2 regions of the Paenibacillus tianjinensis genome follow, and region 2 is predicted to be linked to the other one. Evidence: riboswitches for the same ligand, from Rfam matches in the RefSeq annotation. Region 2 holds a riboswitch; the other holds the start of a gene.
The links. Region 2 has a riboswitch for glycine ahead of gcvT (glycine cleavage system aminomethyltransferase GcvT). Riboswitches for the same ligand answer to the same signal wherever they lie in the genome.

Region 1: another riboswitch for glycine. It lies ahead of JRJ22_RS28555 (amino acid permease); the one in region 2 lies ahead of gcvT (glycine cleavage system aminomethyltransferase GcvT).

The regions. Positions count from the first base shown of each region.
Region 1 is NZ_CP070969.1:6,165,898-6,181,081, reverse strand. It holds gene JRJ22_RS28605 (peptide MFS transporter) at 1-434, opposite strand, end outside; gene JRJ22_RS28600 (VOC family protein) at 708-1,130, shown strand; gene JRJ22_RS28595 (P-loop nucleotide/nucleoside kinase family protein) at 1,276-1,809, shown strand; gene JRJ22_RS28590 (DUF4405 domain-containing protein) at 1,907-2,740, shown strand; gene JRJ22_RS28585 (RNA polymerase sigma factor) at 2,983-3,543, shown strand; gene JRJ22_RS28580 (hypothetical protein) at 3,543-3,851, shown strand; gene JRJ22_RS28575 (PLDc N-terminal domain-containing protein) at 3,899-4,270, shown strand; gene JRJ22_RS28570 (hypothetical protein) at 4,286-4,672, shown strand; gene JRJ22_RS28565 (MarR family winged helix-turn-helix transcriptional regulator) at 4,778-5,209, opposite strand; gene JRJ22_RS28560 (amidohydrolase family protein) at 5,387-6,664, shown strand; glycine riboswitch at 6,827-6,906, shown strand; gene JRJ22_RS28555 (amino acid permease) at 7,047-8,420, shown strand; gene JRJ22_RS28550 (hypothetical protein) at 8,735-11,182, shown strand; gene mpaD (daptide-type RiPP biosynthesis aminotransferase) at 11,200-12,525, shown strand; gene JRJ22_RS29605 (daptide-type RiPP) at 12,679-12,795, shown strand; gene JRJ22_RS29600 (daptide-type RiPP) at 12,840-12,956, shown strand; gene JRJ22_RS29595 (daptide-type RiPP) at 13,001-13,117, shown strand; gene JRJ22_RS29590 (daptide-type RiPP) at 13,162-13,278, shown strand; gene JRJ22_RS29510 (daptide-type RiPP) at 13,352-13,486, shown strand; gene JRJ22_RS28540 (daptide-type RiPP) at 13,546-13,683, shown strand; gene mpaP (daptide biosynthesis intramembrane metalloprotease) at 13,796-14,953, shown strand; gene JRJ22_RS28530 (ABC transporter ATP-binding protein) at 14,989-15,184, shown strand, end outside.
Region 2 is NZ_CP070969.1:5,708,827-5,724,010, forward strand. It holds gene JRJ22_RS26605 (U32 family peptidase) at 1-1,494, opposite strand, end outside; gene JRJ22_RS26610 (hypothetical protein) at 1,708-1,917, opposite strand; gene JRJ22_RS26615 (nitrite/sulfite reductase) at 2,314-3,945, shown strand; gene uvrA (excinuclease ABC subunit UvrA) at 4,431-7,304, opposite strand; gene uvrB (excinuclease ABC subunit UvrB) at 7,776-9,767, opposite strand; gene JRJ22_RS26630 (flagellar motor protein) at 9,948-10,730, shown strand; gene JRJ22_RS26635 (OmpA/MotB family protein) at 10,727-11,608, shown strand; gene gcvH (glycine cleavage system protein GcvH) at 11,782-12,174, opposite strand; glycine riboswitch at 12,357-12,452, shown strand; gene JRJ22_RS26645 (hypothetical protein) at 12,427-12,582, opposite strand; gene gcvT (glycine cleavage system aminomethyltransferase GcvT) at 12,690-13,814, shown strand; gene gcvPA (aminomethyl-transferring glycine dehydrogenase subunit GcvPA) at 13,811-15,163, shown strand; gene gcvPB (aminomethyl-transferring glycine dehydrogenase subunit GcvPB) at 15,160-15,184, shown strand, end outside.

The DNA of each region.
Region 1 (15,184 bases), 460 kb from region 2:
TCACCTACAATACTGGATACATTAGGCTTCAGCAGGCCCGTACCCAGCACGATCAGAACCATGGAAACAAAAAATAAGGAAATACTCCCCGGGATGGCTAAGGTGATATGCCCGAGCATGATTAATATACCGCCGTAGAATACAGCCCTTGATGCACCGAATATCCGGTCCGCCAACCAGCCGCCAATAATCCCGGACATATAGACCAGTGAACCATAAATAGACATAATGGCGAGCGCTGTGCTCTCCTCCATGCCGAGTCCGCCTTGGCTCAGCTCATAATACATATAATAAACAAGGATAGCTCTCATTCCATAATAGGAAAACCGCTCCCAAAACTCTGTGAAGAACAGAGTAAATAACCCTTTAGGATGTCCAAAAAACCCCCGTTGCGGAACACTTTCAACAACTCTTTGTTTGTTTAAATCAGCCATGCTGCTACTTCCTCCCTTGATGGTTAACAAAATTCCCTGCTTAAAGTATTACCCCTTAGTCAGAATACCCATTATGAGGTACTTTCAACTTTCCATTCCCCATATTAGTCTCTTCAGCGGGAGCAAAAAACTTAGTATACAACATTGGTGGAAGATTGGATATGACATCGCTCCAAGAAGGGAAATTTCGGGTATACCGATGATTTATCGGGTGCCGGATCGTCTATACTTATGAATCATCAATCGAATCCAAACTCGAGGAGGAACAATTTTATGACGTTAAAACTTACCCCTTATATCACTTTGGAGGGACGGGTAAAGGAAGCCATTCAGTTTTATGAACAAGCCATAGATGCAGAAGTCCTCTCCATAATGACTTACGGTGAAATGCCGGACATGCCTACTACGTTCACTGACGATCTGAGCAGTCTTGTGGCGCATGCTAAGTTAAAGGTCGGTGTGACAGAGCTGATGTTATCGGATACCCCAGGCGGTTCGACTATTGAAAGCGGGAAACGGGTGACCATTTGCATTACCACGAACGAAGTAGAACAATCCAAACGGATTTATGAGGCTTTGCGGCAGGAAGGGCAAGTCAATATGCCGTTTAGAGAAGAACCCTTTAGCCCTGGATTTGGTGATGTAACGGATAAATTCGGCGTGACCTTTCAAATTTATACGGAGCTTGAACAATAATTACAGACAAAGAGTTGCCCAGAACGTTTGGGCGGCTCTTTTTTATTGCTGGCAGAAAGTTGAACCCATTTGAAGAGATGGTATATTTGATGGGTACACGCTATATGATGTCACAGTTTCAAGTGGAGATTAGGAGGGGTACATGATGTTAGAAAAATTCGGTATCGAGCTTTTAATGGATTCAGAACGGGATCCTGAAAAAGCTGTAGTTATATTAATGTGCGGAATAGCGGGTTCCGGGAAAACGACCTTTTCACAAAAATTGGAGGAGTATGGCTATAAGCGTCTTTCGATTGATGAGGAGGTATGGTCAGCCAACGGACGGTATGGAATAGATTATCCCGTTGAAAAGTATAGGGATTATTTAAATGAAGCACACCAAAGATTACATAATAAGATCGTGCAGTTCATTCTAGATAAAAAGCACGTTGTGGTTGACTCAAGTTTCTGGAGCAGATCGGAAAGAAATGAATATAAGCAGATTATTGAAAATGCGGGTGGGGAATGGAAACTCATATATTTGAAGGTGCATCCTGATGAATTGCGGAAGCGCCTTAAGATTCGCAGCCAGCGTTTTGATGCAAATGCTGCCTTTACGATTACAGAGGAGTTGTTAACAACCTTTCTTAACGGGTTTGAAGAGCCAAGTGGTGAAGGAGAAATTGTTATAGAAAATTAGTAGGCTGGATTTTGTGGAAACTCGAAGCTCACAATTTTTAAGCTTCACTAAAGGTTCGGGCCTCATACTGAGTAAAAAGCAGATATGGGGAGTTGAAATGAAGATGAAAAAAATCAACTATGTCAAATTTGCGCTTGATATTATCATGAGCGTATTGTTTGTCTTGTTTTTCAACAAAAACGTGCTAGGCGGGTTAGCGTTTCATGAAATAGCAGGCCTCTTTTTTGCCGGTGCGTACATCACTCATATTCTTCTGAATTGGGGTTGGGTGAAGCGGGTCACTCTAAAAATGTTTAACCGCAGTTTATCCTGGAGGGTACGCGGCAGTTATGCGCTGAATTTCCTGCTGCTGGTTTCTATGACGTTCATTATTGTCAGCGGGATCCTAATTTCTCATGTGGTCTTTCCAAATATAAATGTAGGTAATGAGAATTGGTTTAAAATGACCCATATCTCGGTATCTTTCCTGGTGCTGGCATTGATCGGGATTCATGTCGGGCTGCATTGGCAGTGGGTCGTGAACATGTGTAAGAAAATAACCAGCATTAAGAAGGGCCGGGCCTGGATGCGGTATGTTGCTCAAGGCTTGACGGTGATCATCCTGCTATTTGGTTTAAACCAAATCAATCAGACATCCTACGTCTCTCATCTAAAAAGCTCGGTTTCGGCTTTCGGCGCGAGCACACAGCAAACAGGCTTGGGGGGTAAGGAGGCTTTCGGAGGCGGAGAGCGGGGCGGACTGAGAGAAGGAAGGCCTTCCGGCGGTGAAGGTCATTCTGGATTCAACCGGGGGGAAAAGGGAGGAAACGTGAACTTCGTCAACGTCATTTTGACGTATACCGGCATCATGGCCGTGTTCGTCATTGCAGCCTATTATCTGAAGAAATGGAGCTTATACCGTAAGAAGAAAATAGTTACGACCCCGAATTGAGGGGAAGTATGAATGGACAGCTTCCATAAAAGTTATCAATACATGAGGAGATGCCCAAAAGGTATCTCTTTTGTTATGAAATAACCGAAATATTTATGATGAACAATGCGTTAAGTCAACACCGGAACTATTTCAATGACTACCATTACTAGTATTAAATAACTAATTCTGTTTGTGAAATTTCGAACAATATTCCTTTATCTTTCGTAATGTAAGATGAAAGGGCAGGCGGGGAGGGAAGAATGATTAGCGACAGACAGCTTATAGAAGGTTATAAATCCGGGAAGCAAGAAGATTTTGAACTTTTGATAAACAGATATAAAGATGATTTATATCGGTTTTGCTGTCATCTTTCCTTGGATAGGCAAGAGGCAGAAGACTTATTCCAGGAGGTATGGGTGCGTATATTCCGTAAGCTGGAAATGTATGATCCGGAGCGGCCTTTTAAAGCTTGGCTGTTTCAGGTGACCATCAATTTGCATAGGGATCGATACCGGAAATTGAAAAGGCTGCGCGAACGTCTGACGTTTGCTCGGAGCTCTGAACATAGCAGATTCACGGAAATTAGTGATTCCGCACCTTTAACGGAGGAATATCTACTGAGAAAAGAGCAGGATCTGTACTTGGAACAATGTCTGCGCAATCTGCCTAAACGTTATCTGGCCCCGTTGATTCTGTATTACTATGAAGAATTCAGCTATGAGAGCATTGGAGAGATCCTTGGTATTCCACTGGGAACCGTAAAGTCTAGATTAAACCAAGGAAAAAAATTACTTAAGGCAACAATGGAGGAACTGGGATAATGTATGAACCAACGGAAAAAGAGAAGCAATTACAGGAATATTTCAGCACTCCAATAGCAGCTCCACCTTATTTAGTCCCCCATACACTTAGGAAAATTAGAGAAGGCCATCATATCGGCGTTCTGATCGGCGCAGTTGCAATGAATTTGATTATAGTTCTGATATTTGCGGTTTTTTTATTAGCCGGTCCGCTGCTCTTGTTCTTGAAAGTTGTAATATTAATGGTGTTTTTCCTGTTTCAGGCCATTGCAGTAGCGATATTGCTTTACAATTTCCTTGGAAGCACTTTGGAGCCTTCAGCGCACTAGAATAAGCGGAAATCTCAATTTCAGAAAGGAGAACTATGAATAACCGAATGAGACTTGAAAAGTTTATTTTCTGGGCGTTTACGGCAATTGTAGTATTGGGATTTGGTGCTCTTTCCTTCGCAATGGCTCCTTATATGGATGATGCATTCGAGGACGATTCTGTATGGGTCTTTGTGATAGTGGGATTGGTGGTGCTTTTTATTGCTTTAAATGCGCTAATTGCTGTGTTCATCTACAAAGACGCTTCAAAGAGAAATATGAATGCCTGGCTGTGGATGTTAGCCGTCATTTATATTCCGAATTTTATCGGACTTCTAATCTATTTGTTCGCCCGCCGGCAGCATCACTCTCTCTCGGAAACGGAACCGAGGAATAAACCGATACAATGTCCTCACTGCGGAAAGTTAATCCATTCTTAAGGGGTGTCAAAAGAGATGAAGAGGAAATGGGTGTTTTCGGGGATTTTAGTCCTTGTGATTGTAACGATGCTGGCTGCTTGCGATAAGAGGTTGATGTTTGTGGGTTCGAGCTCCAGCACTAAAAATAAGATTGCTGCTTCCTATAAGCTGTTTACTGGTACGGATGAGAAGAAGATTAGCCTGAAGAAGGGCGATACGCTTGCTGTTGACTATCAGTCCGAGGTTAAAAAAGGGGAACTGACAATAAATTTTTACGATCCCGATAATCAGCTGGTCCAGAGCATAAGTACTAACGAGTCAGGAAATGAGAAGATTGAAGTAAACAAGGACGGAAAGTACAGGTTTAAAATTAATGGTAAGCATACCCAGGGCAGTTACAAAATAACGTACAAAATTGAATAGTTCTGCGTAGAGACACCGGGCGGCTGCTTTCTCTTACCAAAAGTTACAGAAGAAAGCAGCCTTGGAGCTTATCATTAGTACCAATGAAATTCCCTGCTTTACAGGCTACATGGTCGTCTTCACTTTGATTAATAACTTCATGAAGGTCTCGCTTTCTTCCTCAGTAAGGCCCCGGGTGATGCTGTTCTCTACTTCCATGAATATTTCGTCGAATTCTTCGACGAGATCGGCCCCTTTTTGCAACAGGTATATTCTTTTTTGCCGCTCGTTCTCTTTGGGAATCTCCCGTTTAATGTACCCCTTTTTCTCTAAACCTTGCAGCATACTGGTAATACTAGCCCCTGTACGGTTAAAGTGATCAGCCAGATCCTTTTGGATCACGCCTTTGTCCTGATTTTCAAAAATGTAGCCCATCATCTGCCCTTGTTGAGTGTTAAGTCCCAGCTCCGATAATCTGGCATTGGCCATGCCTCTGATCTTCATCCCGATGTCCCGGATGGTATCGGAATAAGGGGTGTGCAAAGCTTGTTTCGTCATCCTGTGCCTGACTCCTTTGGGATAGGTTAAAACCTAATGATAAGATCATCTTAATTTTCGGAAGCTAAAATGTCAAAGGCAAACTGTTAGAATACAATTAATCTTTATATTGACAGTTAGAATTCAAATTGTTATATTCCAATCATAAATTACATTTGATTCTAGGAGGCTAAAACAATGATTACCGCAATCACCAATGTGCGTGTATTTGACGGAGAGAAAGTGATCAGACCCACTTCGGTTCTGATTGAAGGCGAACAAATTCTATCGGTAGGCGGAGAAATACCGGAGCATGCGGATATTATCGACGCAGAAGGAGGGACTTTACTGCCCGGTCTGATGGATGCTCACGTTCACACCTCCGTAGAGGGCCTGCGGGATGCACTCAAATTCGGAGTGACAACTGAACTGGAAATGATGGGCGGGTTCACCCAAAGCGGCCGCGAAGCACAATTGAAAGGGATCGAGGATATTGCCGATGTACGGTCTGCCGGAATGGCGGTCACACCTCCAGGCGGGCATCCCGATGAACTCATGCCGGGGGATGGCGAAATCCCGGATTTTGTACTGAAGGAACTGGAGAAGATGAGCGAGGAAGACCGTAGCGCCATGCTGGCCGCCCATGCGCATGCTCATGATCATGGAGAGGCACCCACGGTAACCAACCGGGAAGAAGCACTGGCATTCGTAAACGAACAAGTAAGAGAAGGAGCCGACTATATCAAGATTATGATTGAAGAAGGGACAGTATTAGCGGCTTCTGGACTGCCTGTCCTAAGTCAGGATATTCTGAGAGCCGCTGTAGAGGAAGCGCACCGGCATCACAAGATTGCGATTGCCCATGTATTGACTGCCGAATCTGCCCGGCAAGCCATAGAAGTCGGGGTTGATGGACTTGCCCACTTATTCATTGACCGGCCGGAAACTACTCCGGATCTGGTGAGAATGATTGCAGAGGCCGGCGCTTTCGTTACACCATGCCTTGTCTTGAATTCCTCGATTATCGGTAACTCTGCATCGGAATTGGCGGGGGATCCGCGTGTGAGCTCCAAGCTCAGTCCGGAATGGATCGATACGCTGAATGCCAGCTTTAATACTTACCCTCAGGGCAGCATGGAAGATAACTACCGGAATGTAATGGACCTTCATCGCGCAGGCGTAGATATCCTGGTGGGCACGGATGTATCCGTTCCGGTTCCATCGCTGGGCGGACTTGCCCATGGAGCCAGTGTGCACCACGAGATGCAGCTATTAGTAGAAGCGGGATTCACACCCGTAGAAGCCCTTCAGTCAGCCACCTCGAAAATAGCCCGCCGTTTCAGCCTGACTGATCGCGGATATATCGTAGAGGGGGCGCGTGCGGATTTGGTCTTGGTTGACGGGGACCCGACAGCAAATATCTCGGACACGTTATCGATTCGTGGAGTATGGCAGCGCGGTATCCGGAGCAATTGATTATTTGCCTGGTCTTACTGGATCTATTTGCCACCAACCTTAAGGAGACTTTTATCACTGCCGCCATACTCACATCGCAAGTAATATGTTAGAATATCAGGAAGGCATTACACTTAACTTCATAATTCGCAAGCTATGATTGCTATGGATCACACTATAGCAGGAGCAGCTTCTGGAGAGACTGCGGGTAACCGCGGCGCCGAAGGGTTCACAATCTCAGGCAAAAGGACAGAAGAGTAAGGAATATGTATTTGTTATGCTGACAGCTGTCAGCGTGGCAGGTATTATTTCATATTCTTATGAACCGGGAGATTGGATGACATCCAATCTCTTTTTTTTTTATTTGCATCATTGCATTGTATTCATTAAGGGGGAACTGGGTATGGCACAAACAGAATTAAAGAGAGAGCTGGCCAATCGGCATGTTCAGCTGATTGCAATCGGCGGCACAATTGGTACGGGATTATTCTTAGGCTCGGGCAAGGCGATTCAGCAGGCAGGTCCGTCAATTATGATTACGTATTTAATCGTAGGGATTGCGGTGTTTTTTGTGATGAGAGCACTGGGTGAGCTCCTGTTGTCCAAAGCGGGTTATCAGTCGTTCACGGATATTGCCGGAGATTATCTCGGACCCCGGGCCGCATTCATCACCGGATGGACTTATTGGTTCTGTTGGATTATGACGGCTATGGCGGATGTCATCGCGGTTGGCGTATATGTCCAGTATTGGTTTGATATCCCGCAGTGGGTACCTGCTATCGTCTGCCTGATCATTTTATTAGGGCTTAACTTATTGACCGTCAAAAACTTCGGCGAACTCGAGTTTTGGTTTGCTCTAATCAAAGTCATCACGATCCTCGCCTTAATTGGCATTGGGGTTATTTTACTGGTAATGGGATTTAAGACGGATGCAGGCTCAGTAACGGTACGAAATCTCTGGGAACACGGGGGCGTATTCCCGAACGGTGTTAAAGGGTTCTTATTTTCCTTCCAAATGGTAGTCTTCGCTTATGTCGGTGTAGAGCTGGTGGGCGTATCGGCGGCGGAAACCTCCAATCCCGAGAAAAACATACCGTCGGCTATCAACAAAATTCCTCTGCGGATTCTATTTTTCTATGTGGGCGCGCTTTTTGTTCTGCTATGTATCAACCCGTGGACGGAGCTCAATGCGTCGGAAAGCCCTTTTGTGAAAACCTTTAGCTTAGTAGGGATTCCAATCGCCGCCGGTGTCATTAATTTCGTCGTATTAACCTCAGCTGCTTCCGCTTGCAACAGCGGGATGTTCTCAACAAGCCGGATTCTCTATAATTTAGGCAAGAACCGGCAAGCATCCGCTCATTTTTCCAAATTGAATAAGAATCACGTACCTGGAAACTCGCTGTTCATTTCAACGCTTGTTATTTCGGCAGGCGCTCTATTGAGCAAACTTATCCCGGAGCAGGCTTTTGGAATTGTGACCACGATCAGTGCCATTTGTTTTATATGGGTTTGGGGCGTCGTGCTTGTGTGCCATATCAAATATAAGAAGACCCGGCCGGAATTGCAGGCTGCATCCAAATTCAAAGCGCCTCTAACGCCGGCAATAAATTATGTGGTTCTGGCTTTGTTTGCTGCGATTCTCCTTATTATGCTGATTGCCGAAGAAACACGTCCGGCGTTATTGTTTACTCCGCTATGGTTTGTTCTCTTATATATCTTGTATCCAAGACCAAGCAAAAGGGTGAAGGAAAGCAGTATAGCGACGAATATCGAATAGATAGTAGATATAAAGGACACTCGCCAACCTGTTGGCGGGTGTCTTTTTGTGGTACGCCCAGGTGCAGGCCGCAAAGCGCGGGCTTCGGGGTATAATGCCGGATGCGCGGCAAGGTTTGCGTGTTATGCGGCAGAGATGGCGGCCCGGTTGCGGTGCAAAAAGCGCAATGGATTTGTGGGAAAGCGTATATGGGTTTTCGGTGTAGAATTGGAAAAAATAGATTATGATGAATACATCAAGAACAACACGAACTGATAAATACTAGTTGATAGATGAATTCATAGGAAGCCTAAACGGAGAAGGGGCCTGAGGACATGTACGGTAGACCGTTCGGACGCGGGATGACAATCGCTTACTTTCAGCAGCATACAGCCCGCTTGTTTATAGCAGGTGACAATCTGGATTGCCGGTATGCAAGAACATACTTGAAACAGAATGGCATCACAGCAACCCAATATATGCAGAACAACTTGTCCACCTTGTATGAAGCAGCGGAAGAGCTGGCAGCTATGGGTAATGAGAGAATTGCTCTGTACGTGACTGCAGCGAACTATCGGCTGTGCCGCAGCCTGACGGAAGCAGTAAAGGGAATGGACGAAGGTATCCGGATCGTATGGTTCGGCGATGGTCTTGGCATGAACGGCATCCGGCTTCCTGCCGGCACCGCTGCCGACGGACTGATTCTCTGGGAGCCGGAGCAGACACTGCTCCACCTGGCCAAAGCAGACGACGGCTGGGAAGAGGCGGTAGAGGGCTTCATTCCGGCAAGCCGGTTCACTGACTGGAGCGGCGCAGCCGGAAAGGCAGTATCTCAGCTGGATGGCGAGGGCAGCGCTGATACCCGACTGGACCGGCTGAACGGGATATGGGAAGAGGCTTTGAAGCAGCGCTGGCCGGTGATTTCTTCTATTAAATGCGCGGATAGAAACGGGTATGGGCATAACATCCGCACCCATTCCAAGGAACGTTTCAGCGAAGATCTGAATCTTGCGCTTCAGCAGCTAGGACCGGAAAGGCAGCTGTCCCTTGAAGGATTTCATTACTTGGCCGGGAAGAGGGGCAGAGCAGCAATCTGCGAGGCACTAGAAGCGTCCAGGCAGCTGACAGCAGGGTACAGCGCCGAGATACCGTTGGAATGGCTCCTGGAGCAGAGTGAATATACCCGGTTGCTGCAAGCGGGCATTATACAGATCATTATTAGAATTCCGCTAACAATGAATAAACTTCAGTATAATGAAGCCTTTCAATTAACAGAGATTCTGAAGAGAACATCTGCCGGGGTTAAGCTGGCTGCAGTGCTCATAGATGAAACGACGGATCTTCTGGAAGACGAAGCTGAGAATACAGCAGCTCTGTTGACCCATTGGGTGAATGAAGGCCTTCTGCAGGCCGGTGATGTGCAGCTTGATACCGCAGGGCTGGCACCGGATGAGCATAAGGTTCCTGTGCCGGAGTCCATAGCAGCATTCCTGCAGCGGAATCTTCGGCAAGAAGAGGAGCAGGCGCTGATTAACGGGTTCATGGCATACATGACCGGACAATATCCGCATCAGGTGCTGGGCAGCGGAGTTAAGCATATCGGTTATCCCGAAGGAGAATGGAATCAGGCAACGGTGCAGGGGCTGGCAGAGTATTCGGCAATCAACAGCGCCATTCTCTTCGAGTATAACCCGGTCAGAGTTCCTTCTTCTACGAATACGATATACGCCGGACCGGAGGGGGTATGGAAGCGGGAGAACGAAGCTTATCTGGAATGGGAGCGCCAGTCCGAGCAGAACTCCTACTACTTATCCAATGCACACCAGATTAACCGGCTGGGCGAATGTGAATATGAGCTGCAATTAAACGACTTTCTTCATATGGAACCGCTGGAGATCCGGCAGCTGCAATATTCCCGGGCTCAGGAAATGAACGTTGCGCCATCAGGCAGAGAACCCCGCTTTCAGTTGTTAAATCTGGAAAGTGCGGAAGACATGGACCGGTTTCTTGAAGACGTAGAGCTGTTCAGCAAGTCCGGCATGTTCCGGTACGCCTATGAAATACAGGCGGATCTTATGGAGAGCTGCCGCTGGTCGGGGGTACATTCGTGCACAGCCAGACAGCTGCCCCGGATCTTTATTGACGGCGATGACCGGATATCCCCCTGCCGGGGCTGCGCCGTCATCGGCCGGGTGGGAGATTCACTGGATCAGCTGTTAACCCAGGTGTCTGTGGTTTCAGAGGAGGAGCAGCTGCTCAGGGGCTGCCGGACCTGTGAGATTAAGGATTCCTGCTCCAAGTGCAGCTTCCTGCCCGAATATTTAAACCGTCAGCAGTACTGTGAGCTGCGCAAGAAGCACAAGCTGCTCCACCGCTATATGCAGATGGTGCAGGTATTTAAGGGCCTTAGTAAGTATGCCCGTTCACTTCAGAACATCGAAGTCCACGAGCTTCGCGTCTCTCTTCCGGCATGTACACATCTCTGGAAACAGCCGGAGCCGCATAGGCCTGTGAGCACAGCGGTGCTTGAGACGGTATTCCTCTTCTTCATTGGAGATCAGCCGATGCTGTTCCATGCGGGCAGCCAGAAGCTGATGAAGCTGAACGAGCCGATGGCGCTGATGCTGGAAGGATTGATGAGCGGTGCGGAGAGAACAGAGCTGGAGCAGGAACTGATGGCACGCTATCAGTTGGATGGTGAGTTTGCAGCCCGCCTGGTTACACAAGCGCTTGGCTTGTTCGCTAAGGAAGGCTGTCTGATGCAAGCAGCGAGGGCTGTATGAAAGGAGGGGGTACCCCTATGTTAACGACAACCCGGCAATACCCGATGGTGCATCCGCTTAAGGATGTCCGGCTCGGAGACGAGGTTACTTCACTTGCAGCAGGGGAAGGCATCTACGTGCAGGATACGAACGGTAAAATGTATATCGACGGGATCAGCGGACTGTGGAATGTATCCCTGGGTTACCGTCATCCCGGAATACGCCAAGCGATCATAGAGCAATTGGATGCGCTGCCCTATGTGAATCCCGTGGATTACAGCAATCCGGTTACCCTGCAGTTTGCCGAGAAGCTGCTGCAGCTAACACCGGATAATCTGACTAAGGTTGCCTTCACATGCACCGGTTCGGAATCCGTGGAGCTGGCGATCAAACTAATGCGCAAATACCACCAGCTGCGGCATCAGCCGCATAAGAACGTCATCACCGTTCTGGACAAATCGTACCACGGCAGTTATTACGGCTCCATGAGCGCCAGCGGGATCGATCAGGAGATTTCTGAGAGCTATGGTCCGAAGGTACCCGGCTTCCTGTTCCATCCGGTGCCTGTGTGCAGGCATTGTACACCGGGCACCATCGCCGGGGATTGTCTGAGCAGACAACTCGGTCAGCTGGAAGCATTATTTGCCCGGGAGGGGCATGTGATGGCCGGATTCATGCTGGAGCCGATCATCGGCTCAGGGGGGATTATTCCTATTCCTGAGGCTTATCTGTATAGGCTCAAGGAACTGTGCCTGGAGCACGATGTGCTGCTTGCCTTTGATGAAGTGGCTACGGGGATGGGGCGTACGGGCAAAATGTTTGCCTTCGAGCACAGCGGGGTTACCCCTGATATTCTCTGTCTCTCCAAGGGGATTAACAGCGGCTATTTACCGCTGGGGGCCACCCTGTTCAGTGAAGCGATACAGCAAGCCTTTGCGCTTGCAGGCTCCCACATTGAGCATCTCTCCACGCAGAACGGCAATCCCATCGCTTGCGCAGCCGGAATAGCTACGCTGGAAGCGCTGGAACAGCCGGGCATGCTGGAAGCGGTAAGTGCAAGAGGACAGCTGCTTCGTTCCGCTCTGGATCAGGCGCTGCAAGGCAACCCTCTATATCTGGAGGTAAGGGGAAAAGGCCTGATGATCGGCGTTGCGCTGCGGAGCAGGCATCGTGCAGAGGAGTGTCTGCCGCCAGAGGAGCTGGCGGATATTGCCGGCAAGCTGAAGCGCCGGGGGTTAATCGTATATCCTTTCCACACACCAGGGTTAACCTCCGGGTTCCATCTGTTCCCGCCCTTCATTATCAAGGAGGAGGAGGTGCTGGAGATCGTATCGATCGTCCGGAAGGTACTGGGAGGGAGGTGAGAATAATGCCCCACCACCGGCATGAGCCAATGGTTTGCTGGAAACTTGACACTTCGGATAACGGAACAGAATATACAGTTTTTCGATCTGCTCTATCCTTCAGAAACATTCGGCATTAAACTCTGAGCTTGACCTTGAGAGGAGGTGAGTATCATGCAAAAGAATCTTTCTCTGCAATTCGAAGAAATGGAAGCTGTAACAGCTCCGGACTGGAAGGACATCGCAATCGGTATTGGTATCGGTGTAGGTATCGGCGTAGCGCTGACTTAATCTGAAACGACCTGTTAGCTGACCTTGAAAGGAGGTGAGTATCCATGCAAAAGAATCTTTCTCTGCAATTCGAAGAAATGGAAGCTGTAACAGCTCCGGACTGGAAGGACATCGCAATCGGTATTGGTATCGGTGTAGGTATCGGCGTAGCGCTGACTTAATTTGAAACGACCTGTTAGCTGACATTGAAAGGAGGTGAGTATCCATGCAAAAGAATCTTTCCCTGCAATTCGAAGAAATGGAAGCTGTAACGGCTCCGGACTGGAAGGACATCGCAATCGGTATTGGTATCGGTGTAGGTATCGGCGTAGCGTTGACTTAATCTGAAACGACCTGTTAGCTGACCTTGAAAGGAGGTGAGTATCCATGCAAAAGAATCTTTCCCTGCAATTCGAAGAAATGGAGGCTGTAACGGCTCCGGACTGGAAGGACATCGCAATCGGTATTGGTATTGGTGTAGGTATCGGCGTAGCGCTGACTTAATATCAGCAGCGGTAGTAACGGAGACAATGTTCACTTTATAACAAACAAAATTTATTTAATGGAGGAGAAGTTCATGATGAATCAAGCGCTGGCTTTGCAGTTTGAGGAAATGGAATCTGTTACAGCTCCGGGAGACGGTGCATTTTTGGCGGGTGTTGGCGTAGGTATTGCGATTATTACCGGTACGGCAATTGTGGTGTTGACCTAATTACGGAAATGGCCTGACCGGCTGTACTTACTAAATCCAATATGAGGAGAGAATCGAAGATGAATAATGGACTGGGTTTGCAAATGGAACTGCTGGAAGATGTTGCTGCACCGGGCAGCGGAAGAGATTTCTTTGAAGGCGTGGCCGTTGGAGTGACCATCGCTGGAGGCGTAGTCGCAGTTATTGCTTTGACCTAATAACAATTAATATTTCCTAAACCTTTGGGAAGCCTCTTCTGCTTGGAAAAGACGTATTCTGCCCGGGCAGGAGGGGGCCCCTATTATAAGCGGCTTGAGAGGGTGAGAGAGAATGGAATCTGTTACACATCTTGAATTTCATGAGACTGAAAACAACTATTTCTTAGTTCAACATATATCCAGCCACAGGTTTGTAAAGCTGGGCCTCCGGGAGACCGAGTTCCTGCGCTTTCTGTTAAGCGAAGCGGACGGAGAAGAATATTCGGGAACACTCACTGAGACTGAACGCGAATATATGACCGGGAAGTTTGCGGAGTGGGGCTTTCTGAGCCATCCCTCCGAAGCCGGGGAGTCGCCGGCAGCGCGCAAATGGAGCTGGAACTGGAAGATAGAGGATCTGACCGCGATCAAGTTTCTGACGGTTAACCCCGATGAGTGGCTGACCGCCCTGCGTCCGGTGATCCGGCGCCTGCTTCATCCGGTTACGATGGTCATCTACGTCTTGATCATTGCAACGGCTATGGGCCTGCTGGTTAATGACTCCTCCATACAGGCTATTCCACAGCTGGGTGCAGGCGGATACGTTCTGATTTATATTATGCTGCTGTTGACGACCGTTGTTCACGAGTGTGCTCACGGCATGGTGTGCATGCATTACGGAGGGCGTGTCACCAGGCTGGGAGCGATGCTCTTCTATTTCAGCCCGGCCATGTTCTGCGATGTTAGCGACACCTATACCTTCAAGAAGAAACGGCATAAACTGGCTGTTCTGTTCGCAGGTATATTCAGCCAATGGCTGATGACTTCCGTAGCGATGATTCTTTACTACAGCTTGAGTTACAACGGGATTAAAGTGCCGGTGCTGCTATATTACGGCCTGGCAAATCTGGGACTCAGTGTACTGAACATGCTCCCTCTGGTCAAGCTGGACGGGTATTGGATGCTTAGCCACGCCCTTGGCATCGTGAATCTCCGCTCCAAGGCATTCGCCCTTCTGTTCAAAGGATTGGTGCCGCGGAAGAGGGCAGTCCAGTCAGCTCCAAGTATAGCGCCGTCAGGCGCAGGAAGGAAGGAGCGCTCCATATTGCTGGCTTACGGACTGCTCGCATCGCTGTTCACCCCATGCTTCTGGGGATGGGGAATATACAGTATCCAGCAGCGGCTGTACTCCCTGATAGGGGCAGTGAGCTTCATAGTGACCGGAGTATTATGTCTGGTTCTGCTCTACCATGCAGCCAAGTTTGCGAAGAAGCTCGCTAGCGGGGTATAGAAGGCAAGTTAATGTGAAGAAAGGTGGACTACACAATGACACTTGAAGTTAAACAATTGGTCAAAACGTATGGCGAGACAAAGGTACTGCACGGGATATCCCTGAAGGCTGCCTCGGGCAAGGCGTTCGGGCTGCTCGGCGGCAATGGTGCCGGCAAGACGACGACCATCCGCTCGATTCTCGGCCTGCTTGATTATGATGCAGGCGAGGTACAGTGGGAAGGGATGCCGA
Region 2 (15,184 bases):
CAGCTGCGACTCGAGCGCCTCAAGCTGGAACACGGTCCCGCCCAGGCGGCCGAATTGTTCTTCCAGCAGGGCGGCATCCATCGGACGCTTCTGCGCGGTTTCCAGCAGCAGCTCCGAATCCACGCGGACCGTGACGTTCTTCTGAACATCGGTCCACCAGGTGGAGAGCGGCTCGCCTACGCGGCCCTCTACCTTCACCTGAACCGGGAAGACCCGGTAGGGCTTTTCGGTTTCGTAGGACTGGCGCAGCGCCTTGTCAAGCGCCGGGTCATTGGTCTTCCAGATGCGGTCGCCGACATGCAGGCGGCGCAGATCAACATCGTTGCGTCCCGGTACGATGTCTACGATCCAGCCTTCTCCGGCTTCGCCCTCCAGCTTCACACCTTTGCGGCGCAGATCATACACGCGGCCGCCTTCTTCTTTTTTCGTCGGATCACCGGCATCGAACACAATACCGTCTCCGCGTTTGAGCGGAGCATGAATCCGGCAGACAACACCGTCACGCAGAATCTGCTCGACCGTTCCCATGTACACACCGCGGCTTTTTGGAAAAGTTCCATCCACCAGCTTTTTATTGTTCGTGCCTTCCAGGAAGCCATGCGTGAAGCCGCGGGAGAAGCTCTGCTGCAGCTCACGGATATCTTCCTTGGAGGTAGGAGACCAGTTCCCGTCAAAATAACGGTCGATCGCTTTGCGGTATTTGCTCACCACGTTAGCAACATACTCCGGGCTTTTGAGCCGGCCTTCAATTTTGAAGGAGGTTACGCCCGCTTCGATCAGCTCAGGCATCAGGTCAATTGCGGCCAGATCTTTTGGAGACAACAGGTAAGTCACATCCCCCATCGGCTTCACTTCACCATCCACCATCAGGTCATACGGCAGCCGGCAGGCCTGGGCACATTCTCCGCGGTTCGCAGAACGTCCGCCCCACATTTCCGAAGTCAGGCATTGCCCTGAATAAGATACACACAACGCACCGTGCACGAACACCTCCATCGGCAGGCGGGCCTGATCCCCAATGGTCTTGATTTGCTTCAGGTTATTTTCACGCCCGAGAACTACGCGCTCCATTCCCCAGGGCTTCGTGAACTCCACCGCTTCCGGCGAAGTAATGGTCATTTGCGTCGAGCCATGGATCGGGAAGTCCGGAGAAATCTCGCGGATCATTTTGACCAGCCCCAAATCCTGCACAATCACCGCATCCACCCCCGCATCCACACAGGCATCGATCAGTTCCTTGGCATCGGCGAGCTCGTTTTCAAACACCAGTATATTAAAGGTCAAAAAGCCTTTCACTCCATAGCTATGAAGAAACGCCATAATCTCCGGCAGCTCGTCCATACGGAAGTTGTTGGCTCTCGCCCGTGCATTAAACTTCTCTACGCCAAAAAAGACAGCATCTGCCCCGTTCGCCACTGCTGCACGCATACAATCCCAGTCACCGGCCGGAGCCAGCAGCTCCACGTCTTCTCTGCGTATTCCTTGCTCGTTCATTTATATCCTCCCAAACCGCTGGTTCGCGGATCTTTTCCAAATCTTTAACTTATTAATTGTATCAAATATCACAACACTGCGCCATCGGTTTACCAACATTTGATCGCCTAATGCTAAAAAGACACCTTTGTCCACGCCGGCAGCGTTTAAAGGAGTCTTTTGAACAGCAAGATCTGCAATTGTTCAGGAATTTCATTGAAAACAGTGTTAACGTCAGCTTAACCAGTTCATAATCATCGCATAATCGGAAACGGCAAATACCAGCAGGCTCACCACACCGAAGGCAATCGCAAACTTGTTCTTCTGGGGAGCACGGAGCAGCCGGAAGACACCGACAAAGATCAGGATGGTGAACATAATCATAAAAAGATCGAAGGTATGAAATTTAGACGGTTCTTGCACAGCAGCTTCTGCAAGCAGCATGGCATTACCTCCTCAAAAGTGTTGTCAAGCAAGGTCCTCTAATCCATATCTCCCTCTATGTTATCGCTACCAATTGCCTGGCGCAATAGGAAATCCGCAAAAAATCGGTAAATGTCACAAGAAATATTTTTCACGGCTGTTTTCAGCCCTCAAAATATGAATAATCTCATTGACGAAGAAACAAACAATCCTCATCCAAGTAAAAATCCCATCGAAGTGTTATTGAACTATCAGCAGGACCTAATGAAGCCATAAAGAATCGTTATATCGTTTGCTACAACTCTCACAGCCTGTTCTTAGGCTCTTATGTTACCATCGAGCATAATATCTCAGGAATACTACCGGAATTCATGCAATATCACTAAAGGGGAATCCTGGAAGAGAGGAAGTTATACGATGGCTTACGAACCGGTTTGGAGTGCTAATCCAGAAAAACTGAGCAAATTCGAATTTGTTAAACTGCAGAAAGACGGGCTGGACATCATCCGCACCATACTAGAAAAATATGCCCTGGAGGGCTTTGATTCCATCCCTGCTGACGAGCTTGATCTTTTTAAGTGGGCGGGGGTATATCAGCAAAAGCCGCGAAACGGCCATTTCATGATGCGTGTCCGTATTAATACCGGAATTATGACCTCTGATCAGGCAAGAGCCATTGCCGAGATCGCCCGATTGTACGGGCGGGGGCTGATTGACGTAACCACCCGGCAGGCTGTCCAGTTTCATTGGCTGACTGTGGAGAACTTCCCTGATATTTTCCGGAGGCTTGAGGCCGCTTCGCTCTATTCCTATGAAGCCTGCGGTGATTGTCCGCGGACCATCGTGGGTAATCCGCTGGCGGGAATCGACAAGGACGAGCTGTTCGATACGACTGCCATCGTGGAGCAGTTGAATGATTTCTTCATGCTGAACCGGGATTTTTCCAACCTGCCCCGTAAATTCAAGCTGTCCGTCTCCGCCAATTACTATAACAATGGACAAGCTGAAATCAACGATCTGTCGTTTACCCCGGCTGTCAAAATCATTGATGGACAAGAAACTGCCGGGTTCCATGTGATGGTGGGCGGCGGACTCTCCGCAAAACCGCATCTGGCGCAAAAACTAGATGTATTCGTCAAACCGGAAGAGGCGCTCAAGGTCGCTTCCGGAGTTGTGACACTGTTCCGTGATTACGGCTACCGTGAAAAACGCCATCATTCCCGGCTGAAGTTTCTCGTTGCCGATTGGGGTGCTGAGAAATTTAAGGAAAAGCTGTTTGAAGTGATTGGTGAGCTGCCTGCACGCGGCGAAGACAAAACGCTAGGCTGGCAGGCCGCTTATTTCGACGGTGTACATCCGCAGCGCCAGGAAGGGCTGAGCTATGTCGGGCTGAACGTTCCGGTTGGACGGCTGAACAGCGATGAGCTTAATCAATTAGCGGATTTGGCTGATTCCTATGGTGAGGGTAAAATCCGCACAACCATGTCGCAAAATATCATTCTCAGCGGCATCCCGAATAATAAACTCCCCGAGCTTCTCCAGGCACCAGTACTGCAGAGGTTATCCCCGGTGGCCAAAAACTTCATCAGCCGCACCGTTTCCTGCACCGGTAATGAATTTTGCAATTTGGCACTCGTGGAAACGAAAGAGCGTGCTGTAAGTGTAGCTGAATATCTTGATGAGCGGCTGCAGCTGGAGGAGAAGCTGCGGATTCATTTCATCGGCTGTCCGAACGGCTGCGGACAAAAGCATGTCGCCGATATCGGCCTGCAGGGCTCTCTGATCAAAACACCGGAAGGTATGGTGGATGCCTTCGACATTGCGATCGGAGGAACCCTGGGCACTGGCGATCAAGGGCCGGCGGCCCAGTTTACCCGCCCCTTAAAAGGCCGGGTAAAGGGGGAACGGGTAGGTCCGGTTCTGGAGCAGCTGATTACTTTTTACAGTGAGCAGCGGAGTGAGACGGAGAACTTCCATTCCTTTGTTGAACGTGTTGGTATTCCCGTCATTCAGGAGCAGTTCACGGCGATTTTGGCCGCTGAGGCTTGAAGCTAGCTAAGTTAAGTAAGCTAAGTTATGTTAGAGCACTTTAAATAATCCTTGTTAATTCATGCAAGCTAGACCGTGCATTTAAGTACTTTCATGAAGGACAGTAATTATTGGACTGAACATATTGAAATGCACACAATTATAAGCACAAAAAGCACGCCGCATGCGGGATGACCGCGTGCGGCGTGTTCTGGTTTGGATGGCTGGTTGCTATTATAGGGAAATTCTCCACTTAATATGACCTAATCTGGTTCCAGGCCGAAGTAGCGGGAAAAAGTCCAACTAAATCTTCCGGTTCAAAGCTATTTGGCAACTATAGGGTGATTTAAATGGAGCTTTTCCACCTAAATCCTCCAAAAGTACGGAAACGAACAAATTAGTTTGCTTTTTTCCACCTGTTCGCCCTTCGTTCGGTCAAGCAACCTTTAAAGGAGAACCTACACACTGAAGCTGCACCATACATTACCCCGTAACAGTATAAGCTACTATACGGTTTCCGACGTTTGCAGCTCCATGGCCTCCGTCCGCTCTGTATCACGGATCAAGATTGGCTTCAGATATCTGCCGGTATAGGACTCTTCAACGGTAATCAGCTTCTCCGGGGTTCCGGTTGCCAGCACTGTCCCGCCGCCGCTGCCGCCTTCAGGACCCATATCGATGATGTAATCTGCCGTTTTGATTACGTCGAGATTATGTTCAATGACCAGAACCGATTCACCGGAGTCCACGAGTCGATGCAGCACCTCCAGCAGACGGCCGATGTCGTCGACATGCAGCCCTGTAGTCGGTTCATCCAGGATATAAAGCGTCTTGCCTGTGCTGCGGCGGTACAGCTCGGAGGCCAGCTTTACGCGCTGGGCTTCTCCGCCGGACAATGTCGTTCCGGGCTGGCCGATATTGATATACCCAAGGCCCACATCCAGCAGCGTCTGCATTTTGCGGTGGATACGCGGAATGTTCTTGAAGAACTCGGTGGCATCCTCTACCGTCATCTCCAGCACATCCGCAATGCTCTTGCCTTTATATTTAACTTCCAATGTCTCCCGGTTATAACGTTTGCCTTTGCACACTTCACAAGGTACATACACATCCGGCAGGAAATGCATTTCAATCTTAATGATTCCGTCTCCACGGCAAGCCTCACAGCGTCCGCCCTTCACGTTAAAGCTGAACCGGCCTTTTTGGAAGCCGCGAACCTTGGCCTCATTGGTCTTCGAGAACAGATCACGGATATCGTCGAACACGCCGGTATAGGTTGCCGGGTTCGAGCGCGGAGTACGGCCAATCGGCGACTGGTCGATCTCAATAACCTTATCCAGGTTCTCCAGACCGCGGATTTCCTTGTGCAGACCCGGACGGACCTTCACTGCTCTATTCAACTGCCGGGCCAGACTCTTATAGAGAATCTCGTTGACCAGAGAGGATTTGCCTGAACCGGACACGCCGGTCACGGCCGTAAACACACCCAGCGGGATCTTCACGTTGACGTTCTTCAGGTTGTTCTCTTTGGCTCCGCGGATCTCGATCCAGCGGTCATCGGTCGGCCGCCGCTTGGAGGTAACCGGAATGAACTTGCGTCCGCTCAAATACTCCCCGGTCAAGGAGTTCGGATCATTCATAATCTCCTGTGGTGTGCCTTGGGCAATCACGTTCCCGCCGTGAATCCCTGCACCCGGGCCGATATCTATAATATAGTCAGCAGCCATCATCGTATCCTCATCATGTTCAACCACGATTAGGGTATTGCCGAGATCGCGCATATGCGCGAGTGTGGAGATCAGCCGGTCGTTATCCCGTTGATGCAAGCCGATACTGGGCTCGTCCAGAATGTACAGAACGCCCATTAGACTGGAGCCGATCTGGGTAGCAAGCCTAATCCGCTGGGCTTCTCCGCCTGACAATGATCCCGCCGCACGACTGAGCGTCAGATAATTCAGACCCACATTGACCAGGAAGCCAAGCCGGCTGCTGATCTCTTTGAGGATGAGATGGGCAATTGCCGTCTCTTTCTCATTCAGTACAAGACCCTCAAAAAATTCTTGGCAGTCGCCAATAGAAAGATCCGTCACATCGGCCACATTGCGCTCATTGATCGTAACAGCGAGAATTTCCTTCTTCAGGCGTTTGCCCTTGCAGACATGACAAGGCTTGGCACTCATGAAGCCTTCGATAAATTCACGGATTCCCTCAGAAGCCGTGTCCCGGTAGCGCCGTTCCAGATTAGGAATAATTCCTTCAAAGGCAACCAGCGCATCCTTCTTCTGGCCAAAGTCGTTCTCATACCGGAAGCGGATCTTCTCGCTGCCCGTTCCGTGCAGCAGCTTATTCATCTGTTCAGGTGTCAGCGTGCTTACCGGAACATTCTGCGGAATCTTAAAATGCTCGCAGACCGACTTGAGAAACTGCGGATAATAATTAGAGGTGCTGCCGGTCCAGGCCAGAAAAGCACCTTCTTCGATCGATTTCTCCGGGTCAGGAATCAGCAGGTCCGGATCGACAACCATATTCATCCCCAGACCATCACATTCCGGGCAGGCCCCGAAAGGACTGTTGAAGGAGAACATCCGCGGGGCCAGCTCCTCAATACTGAAGCCGCACACCGGGCAGGCAAAATTCGAACTGAACAGCAGCTCCTCCTGGCCGATAATATCCACCAGAATTTGACCGCCGGACAGCTTGAGTGCGGTTTCGAGGGAGTCGGTCAAGCGGGTCTGTACATCGTCCTTAATGACGATACGGTCTACTACAACTTCTATGGTATGCTTCTTATTTTTCTCGAGCTCAATCTCTTCCGTAACTTCACGCAGCTCTCCATCGACACGCACACGAACGAAGCCCTGCTTCGAGATGTCGCTGAACAGGCCTTTATGCTCGCCTTTGCGTCCGGAAATGACCGGTGCCAGAATCTGCAGCCGCGTCTTCTCGGGATACTGCATAATCCGGTCGACCATCTGCTCCACGGTCTGCGATGTAATTTCAATGCCGTGATCCGGGCAATGCGGATGTCCGATCCGGGCAAACAGCAGGCGCAGATAATCGTAAATCTCCGTTACCGTCCCTACCGTCGAGCGCGGGTTACGGCTCGTAGTCTTCTGGTCAATCGAAATGGCCGGGGACAAGCCATCGATGGAATCAACATCGGGCTTCTCCATCTGACCCAGGAACTGGCGGGCATAAGCCGAGAGGGACTCCACATAACGCCGCTGTCCCTCGGCATAGATCGTATCGAACGCAAGCGATGATTTGCCGGAGCCGCTAAGTCCCGTCAGCACAACGAAGCGGTCCCGCGGAATCGTTACGTCAATGTTCTTGAGATTGTGCGCCCTCGCGCCTTTGATTACTATGTTTTCGTTCGCCAACGGTAAAACCTCCTAATTGAAATACTTAAAGAAATTTTTATGAAAAATTTTCGATCCCTCCCAAACCCTCCCTTCCAAGGGAGGGCCCCAAGGGCTGCGCCCTCTGGACACCCGCAAGGGTTGACGAAGGAGAGGGGTGGATGGACTTAGTTACGTTGGTGCTAGGAGCGCTTATCCCTTCGGGACCGCTGGAATGCAGACGCTCCGGCGGCTGTCCCTTCGGGATGCGCTAACTGACAACTGCGGCTGTCCCTTCGGGATACGCTAACTGCTTAACTGCGGCTGTCCCTTCGGGATGCGCTAACTGCTTAACAGCAGCTGTCCCTTCGGGATGCGCTAACTGCTTAACTGCGGCTGTCCCTTCGGGAGGCGCTAACTGACAACTGCCTGTCCCTTCGGGAGGCGTAGACACTTTATCTAAAAAGAACGGCGTGGGAAGCGCCGTTCCGGTTCGTACTTGGAAGTATTGCTTTATTCAGCCCGCAGCTCCAGCAAGGCGTCGCGCAGCTCGGCGGCGCGTTCGAATTGTAGGTTCTTGGCGGCGTCCTTCATCTCGGCTTCCAGACGCTGCATCAGGCTTTGCTTGTCTTTCTTGTTCATCTTACCGCCCACGCCGGTGAGATACTCGGCTTTGGACTCGGCCACCTTGGTCGCTTCGATGATTTCGCGGATCTTCTTATTGATTGTTGTCGGTGTGATACCATGCTTCTCGTTGTAAGCAATTTGAATCGCCCGGCGGCGTTCAGTCTCGCTGATCGCCTTCTCCATAGAGTCTGTGATACGGTCGCCGTACATAATAACACGGCCATCCGAGTTACGGGCTGCCCGGCCGATGGTCTGGATCAGGGAACGCTCTGAGCGGAGGAAGCCCTCTTTATCGGCATCGAGAATCGCAACTAAGGATACCTCCGGCAAATCCAGTCCTTCTCTTAACAAGTTAATACCCACCAGGACGTGGAACGTACCGAGGCGGAGGTCCCGGAGAATTGCCATCCGTTCCAGAGTCTTAATGTCGGAGTGCATGTAGCGGACCTTGATGCCGATCTCCTTGAAATAATCGGTCAAATCCTCGGACATCTTCTTCGTCAGTGTAGTCACCAGCACCCGTTCGTCCCGCTCTACGCGTTCACGGATCTCGCTGATCAGATCATCGATCTGCCCTTCTGTCGGGCGCACCTCAATAATCGGATCCAAAAGACCGGTAGGCCGGATGATCTGCTGCACCATCGTGTCACAGTGTTCCATTTCATAAGGGCCCGGGGTCGCTGAGACATAGACGATCTGCTTCACTTTGTCTTCGAATTCTTCGAACTGCAGCGGCCGGTTGTCCAGTGCGGACGGCAGGCGGAAGCCATGCTCCACCAGGACAGTCTTGCGCGCCCGGTCACCGTTGTACATAGCCCGGATCTGCGGCAGTGTGACATGGGATTCATCAATAACAATCAGCATGTCGTCCGGGAAATAGTCCATCAGGGTGTATGGGGTCGCCCCCGGTTCCCGGAAGGTCAGCGGTCCGGAATAATTCTCAATCCCGGAGCAGAAGCCGACCTCCTTCATCATTTCGATATCATAACGGGTCCGCTGCTCCAGACGCTGGGCTTCCAGCAGCTTTCCTGCTTCGCGGAGCACTGCCAGCCGTTCCTCCAGCTCGCGTTCAATATTGACCAGTGCAACCCGCATGGTCTCCTCTTGGGTAACAAAGTGAGAAGCTGGAAATATCGCTATATGATCACGTTCACCGATAAGCTCTCCGGTCAAGACATCAATCTCGGTAATCCGCTCAATCTCATCACCGAACAGCTCGACCCGGATGGCATGTTCTCCCTGTGATGCCGGAAAAATCTCAATAACATCTCCGCGCACACGGAACGTGCCGCGTACAAAATTGATGTCATTGCGCTGATACTGGATATCCACAAGCCGGCTAAGAATCTGATTGCGCGGCTTCTCCATGCCTACACGCAAAGAAAGCAGGAGACTTCCATATTCCTGCGGCGAACCGAGACCATAAATACAGGATACGCTCGCCACAATAATAACGTCGCGCCGTTCAAACAAGGAGCTGGTTGCGGAGTGCCGCAGCTTATCTATCTCTTCATTAATGCTGGAATCTTTCTCGATGTAGGTGTCGGAGGAGGGAATGTAGGCTTCCGGCTGGTAGTAATCGTAGTAACTGACGAAGTAGTCGACGGAATTGCTCGGAAAAAACTCCTTGAACTCGCTTGCCAGCTGTGCAGCCAGCGTCTTGTTGTGTGCGATAACCAATGTGGGCCGGTTTAGCTTGGATATCAGTTGTGCAATCGTAAAGGTCTTCCCTGTACCGGTTGCTCCCAGCAGCGTCTGGTGCTTCTTGCCCTGCCGGATGCCGTTCAATAATTCCTCTATGGCATGAGGCTGATCGCCCTGGGGTGTATACTCGGACTCCAGTTTGAAAGTCTTCGTACTGACGACAATGTCGCTCATTTGCCCGTCTCCCCTCTATCGTCTAAAATATAGTAATATATATTAATTGTGGTCTGATTGTCCTGATCCCATACGATACAAAAAAATATGGGAGATAAGAATGCGTGTTCCCGTTTATTATACAGTGTTGCCTACCTTGATGCAAACCATATTATATTGAAAACTAAGGAGACTGATCCTATGGATATCACCTCAATTATCGGCCTCCTGGCTGGACTGGCCGCACTTGTCGGCGGTTTCTTCTGGGAAGGGGGCAACCTGCCCGGACTGCTGCAGCCCAACGCCGCGGTCATTGTATTCGGGGGAACGCTTGCCGCTGTTCTCATCAGCTTTCCCGCCTCCAAACTGCGCTCTATACCTTCTGCGCTGCGCATCGCTTTTGGCAGACAGCCGGATACCAACTCTGTCAAAGCTGAAGAGTTAGTATCTATGGCTGCCATCACACGGCGGGGCGGAGTGCTCGCACTGGAGGAGCAGGCTGAGGAGCATCCCGATCCCTTTACCCGCGAAGGGCTGCTGCTCATCGTCGACGGGACAGATCCGGATCAGGTCCGCCAGATTCTGGAACTGGATATGGATGCCAAAGAACTGAAATATGAAAGCTATGCCAAAATCTTTGAAGCGGCAGGAGGTTACGCTCCGACGATGGGCATTATCGGCACAGTTATGGGACTTATTCATGTACTCAGCAATCTTTCCGACCCGTCCAATCTGGGTTCATCCATAGCCGTCGCATTTACAGCAACCTTATATGGTGTAGCGAGCGCTAATTTAATATTTTTACCCATCGCCTCCAAAATCAAATCCCGCAGCCAAATGGAGCTGAACAGCATGGAAATGCTTCTCGTCGGCATCCTTGCCCTGCAGAACGGGGATCATCCTCAGCTCGTGCGCAAGAAGCTGAGCTCTTTTGTGGCGGATTCAGCAGCAGATAAAGACAACCCTTCAAGAGGCCTGCTATGAGGCAGAGAAACCGGCGCAGCCGCAGGGAAAGCGCACATGAGCCCAGGGACCGCTGGATGATTACCTATGCGGATCTGATTACGCTGCTGCTTATTTTTTTCGTCATCATGTACGCTATGAGCAGCCTGGATACGGAAAAATATAAAATCGTCACCGGATCGCTCTCCGAGACCTTTAAGACCGGGAACCCAGTACTGGAAGGCGGCAGCGGACTGCTGGACGGAGAGAACGGAAGTCAGAACAGCAGCAGCCCCGCAAACGGGCAGGAAGAAGAGATCGGCAGCGGAAACGGCCAAAACACCGGAAAGAGCGGGGACCCGGAATCAGGGAATCCAAATGCTGACACCGGCACCTCCGGGGAGAGCCAGAATGTGCAGCCGTCGGCGCGGGAGCTGGCTTTCCGCGAGCAGGAAGCTAAGCTTGCTGCCTTGATGGGGGTTATTACTAAATATGTCGAAGACAATAATCTTGACGGCCAGATCTTTGTCGCAGACAAGCCGCAGGGCATAGCAATTACGCTGAGCGACCGCTTTCTGTTCGATGTCGGCAGAGCTGAGCTGAAGCCGCCTGCGCTTCCGGCCTTGCGCCAGCTCTCCGGATTATTCCGCGGCATCGGGGCTTCCATCAGCATCGAAGGGCATACGGATAATACTCCGGTATCTGCCGGTTCGCGGTACAATGACAACTGGGAGCTGTCGGGTGCCCGCGCCCTTTCGGTGCTGCGCTTTTTCCTGGACAGTGAGGGGCTGAGTCCTGCTACATTCCAGTATGCAGGATATGCCGACACCAGACCCGCTTACGATAATTCGACTGCAGAAGGCCGCCAGAAGAACCGCCGGGTAGAGCTGATTGTCCTGCGCCAGCTGCAGGAGCAGTAGCATTTTTCAGCCGGAGATCTGAAGATTTCGACCCACAGCAATGCAAAAAGACAGACCCCGCACATAGTGTTTAATCATGTGTGAAATCCGTCCTCAAAATAACGGGTGCCTGCTTCCTTCCGATAAAAGGAGCGGCAGCCGTTTTTGTCTGATAAATTCTATAAATCCGTTTATTATTCCCCGACCAGTTCGCGGTAAGCAGCCGCATCCAGCAGTCCAGAAACCGCCTCATCATACCCGCCGTCCAGCTCCAGTTCAAAAATCCATCCGCCGCTGTATGGCTCGTCATTGATCAATTCCGGGCTGGCCTCCAGCGCATCGTTGATTTTGGTCACCTTTCCTGAGACCGGTGAATATAATTCGGAAACCGTCTTTACAGACTCAATGCTGCCCACACTGTCGCCGGCAGAAATAGCTGAACCCACTTCCGGAAACTCCACAAATACGATATCGCCAAGCAAATGCTGGGCATGATCCGTAATCCCGACCCGTACTATGCGTCCTTCACCCTGCTGCGCCCATTCGTGCTCTTCGCTGTATCGCAGGTTGTCTAACACTTCACTCATTTCAAGCCGCCTCATTTCCGAATTTGGTGTTGTAAATTTAGTTATAGACTAAGTTATCGTCCTCCGCAATGTCAATATTACTGACAGGAAATTTAAATTTGTCATCTTTTTGACGTTTTTTTGTTGACAGCGCAGCTCGATACCCGGTTTAATGGAGACAGCAGAAAACATATCGTTAGCGAATGATGGCATAGGGAGAGACTGTCTCACGAAGACAGCGCCGAAGGAGTAAGCCCGGGACGGGTGAATCTCTCAGGCAAAAGGACCTTTGCCGGACGCATCTCTGGAGAGCATCAGACCCTGCACCCGCAGCGTACTGATCACCAACGGGGAAACCTGCCGGCTTTTGATGCTGTGCAGGGTAACTCTCAGGTACAAAGGACAGAGCGGAAGGCTATTTATGCGCACAGCGCGTATTTGGCCTCCGCTCTGTCCTTTTTTTTATTGCACCGCAACCTTCCGGGAGCGGAATGTCCGCTTTTGCTTGTATGTAATCAGACCAAGGGAGTGAGCACATGGATGCTTTGAAAAGAACGCCTTTTTACGACCTTTATTCCGCTTATGCAGAGGCAAGATGTATTGATTTTGGCGGCTGGGAGCTGCCGGTGCAGTTCACCGGGATTGTCAAGGAGCATGAGGCGGTCCGCCAGCAGGCCGGATTGTTCGATGTATCGCACATGGGGGAATTCATGGTCTCCGGCAGCGGCTCGGAAGCCTTTCTGCAGCAAATGACAACCAATGATGTCAGCCGCCTCACGGACGGCGCGGCGCAGTATACCCTGATGCTCTACCCTAACGGCGGAGTTGTAGACGATCTCCTGGTCTACCGCCTCGGCGAAGAACGCTACATGCTCGTCGTCAATGCCTCCAACATCGACAAAGACTTCCAGTGGCTGCAGGAGCATCTCACTGCTGAATACAGCGGAGTCAGCCTGCAGAATGTCTCGGACGACACACTGCTGCTGGCACTGCAGGGCCCGCTGGCTGAAAGCATCCTCAGTGAAGTCACTTCGGCTCCGGTCGCCGAGCTGAAGCCTTTTCACTTCATCGAGCACGCCATGGTCTGCGGCGTAGAGGTGCTCGTCTCCCGTACCGGTTACACCGGCGAGGATGGCTTCGAGCTGTATGCCCCGCAGGATACAGCAGCCGTCTTATGGAACGGCCTGCTGGCAACCGGAAGCAAGCACGGACTTACGCCGGCCGGCCTCGGCGCGCGCGACACGCTCCGCTTCGAAGCAAAGCTGCCGCTGTACGGCCAGGAGCTGTCGGCGGATATCACCCCGCTGGAAGCGGGCGTGCAGTTCTTCGTCAAGCTGGACAAAGCCGGCTTCATCGGCAAGGAAGCGCTGGTGAAGCAAAAGGAAGCCGGCCTGCCCCGCCGCCTCGTGGGGCTGGAAATGATCGACCGGGGTATCCCCCGCTCCCATTACCCCGTCTACGCGGATGGCGTGAAGATCGGCGAAGTAACGACCGGAACCCAGTCCCCGACACTCAAACGCAATCTCGGACTTGCGCTGCTGGATGCAGCTTATAGCGAAATCGGCACAGAAGTTTACGTGGAGATCCGCGGCAAGCAGCTGAAGGCTGCCGTTGTCAAAGCACCGTTCTACAAAAAGAGCCAAGGAGTGAAGCCGCAATGAAACACCGCTATCTGCCCATGACTGAACAAGACCGCCAAGAGATGATGAAAGCGGTCGGAATCCAGTCCATGGAGGAATTGTTCTCCGATATTCCGCAGGCTGTCCGTTATCAGGGCACGATGCCGATGTCGGAAGCTCTGGATGAATACGCTCTGCTCCGCCACATGAAAGAATTGGCCGACAAAAATGCCAATTTCGATACCCATGCCAGCTTCCTCGGCGCCGGGCTGTATGACCACCATATCCCGGTTGTGATCAACCATGTCATTTCCCGTTCCGAATTCTACACCGCTTATACCCCCTATCAGCCGGAGATCAGCCAGGGCGAGCTGCAGGCAATCTTCGAATTTCAATCCTACATTTGTGAGCTAACAGGCATGAAAGTAGCCAATGCCAGTATGTATGACGGCGCTACTGCTTTCTCGGAAGCGGCTGTCCTGGCAGCAGGTGCTACGAAACGCAAGAAACTGGTTGTTTCCCGCACGGTTCACCCGGAGGCACGCCAAGTGCTGCGCACTTCGGCCGGCGCCTGGGGTCTGGAAGTCGTGGAAATTGACTATAAAGACGGCGTAACCGATCAGGCTAAGCTGGCTGAAGCCATCGACACTGATACGGCTGCCGTATTGGTGCAGTCCCCGAACTTCTTCGGGGCGATTGAGGACCTCGGTGCCATCGAACCGCTGATCCATGCGGTTAAAGGTCTGTTCGTCGTTAGCGCCAACCCGCTGGCGCTGGGCGTTCTGGAATCGCCGGGCAAGCTCGGGGCCGACATTGTAGTCGGCGACGCGCAGCCGCTTGGTATTCCCGCATCACTCGGCGGTCCAACCTGCGGCTTCTTCGCCGTAGCGGAGCCGCTGATGCGCCGCATGCCCGGCCGGATCGTCGGCCAGACGGTAGACCGTAACGGCAAACGCGGCTTCGTCCTGACCCTTCAGGCCCGCGAGCAGCATATCCGCCGCGAAAAGGCGACTTCCAACATTTGCTCCAACCAGGCGCTGCTGGCGTTATGCGCTTCCGTATACTTGTCCGTGATGGGCAAAGAAGGCATGCGCGAGGTTGGCGGGCTCAATATCCGCAAGAGCCATTATGCCGCAGGCAAGCTAGGAGAATTGAATGGTGCAGCCCCTGCGTTTACCGCGCCGTTCTTCAATGAATTCGTCCTGAAGCTTCCGGAAGGAAGCAGCGTCAGCGAGATTAACTCGAAGCTGATTCAAGCAGGTTTTATCGGCGGTTATGATCTGGGCCGTGACTATCCGGAGCTTAGCGGACATATGCTGATTGCCGTCACTGAGAAACGAAGCAAGTCTGAAATCGACCAATTCGCCAAGCTATTGGAGGGCTGTATATGAAACCGGAACAAAGTCTGATCT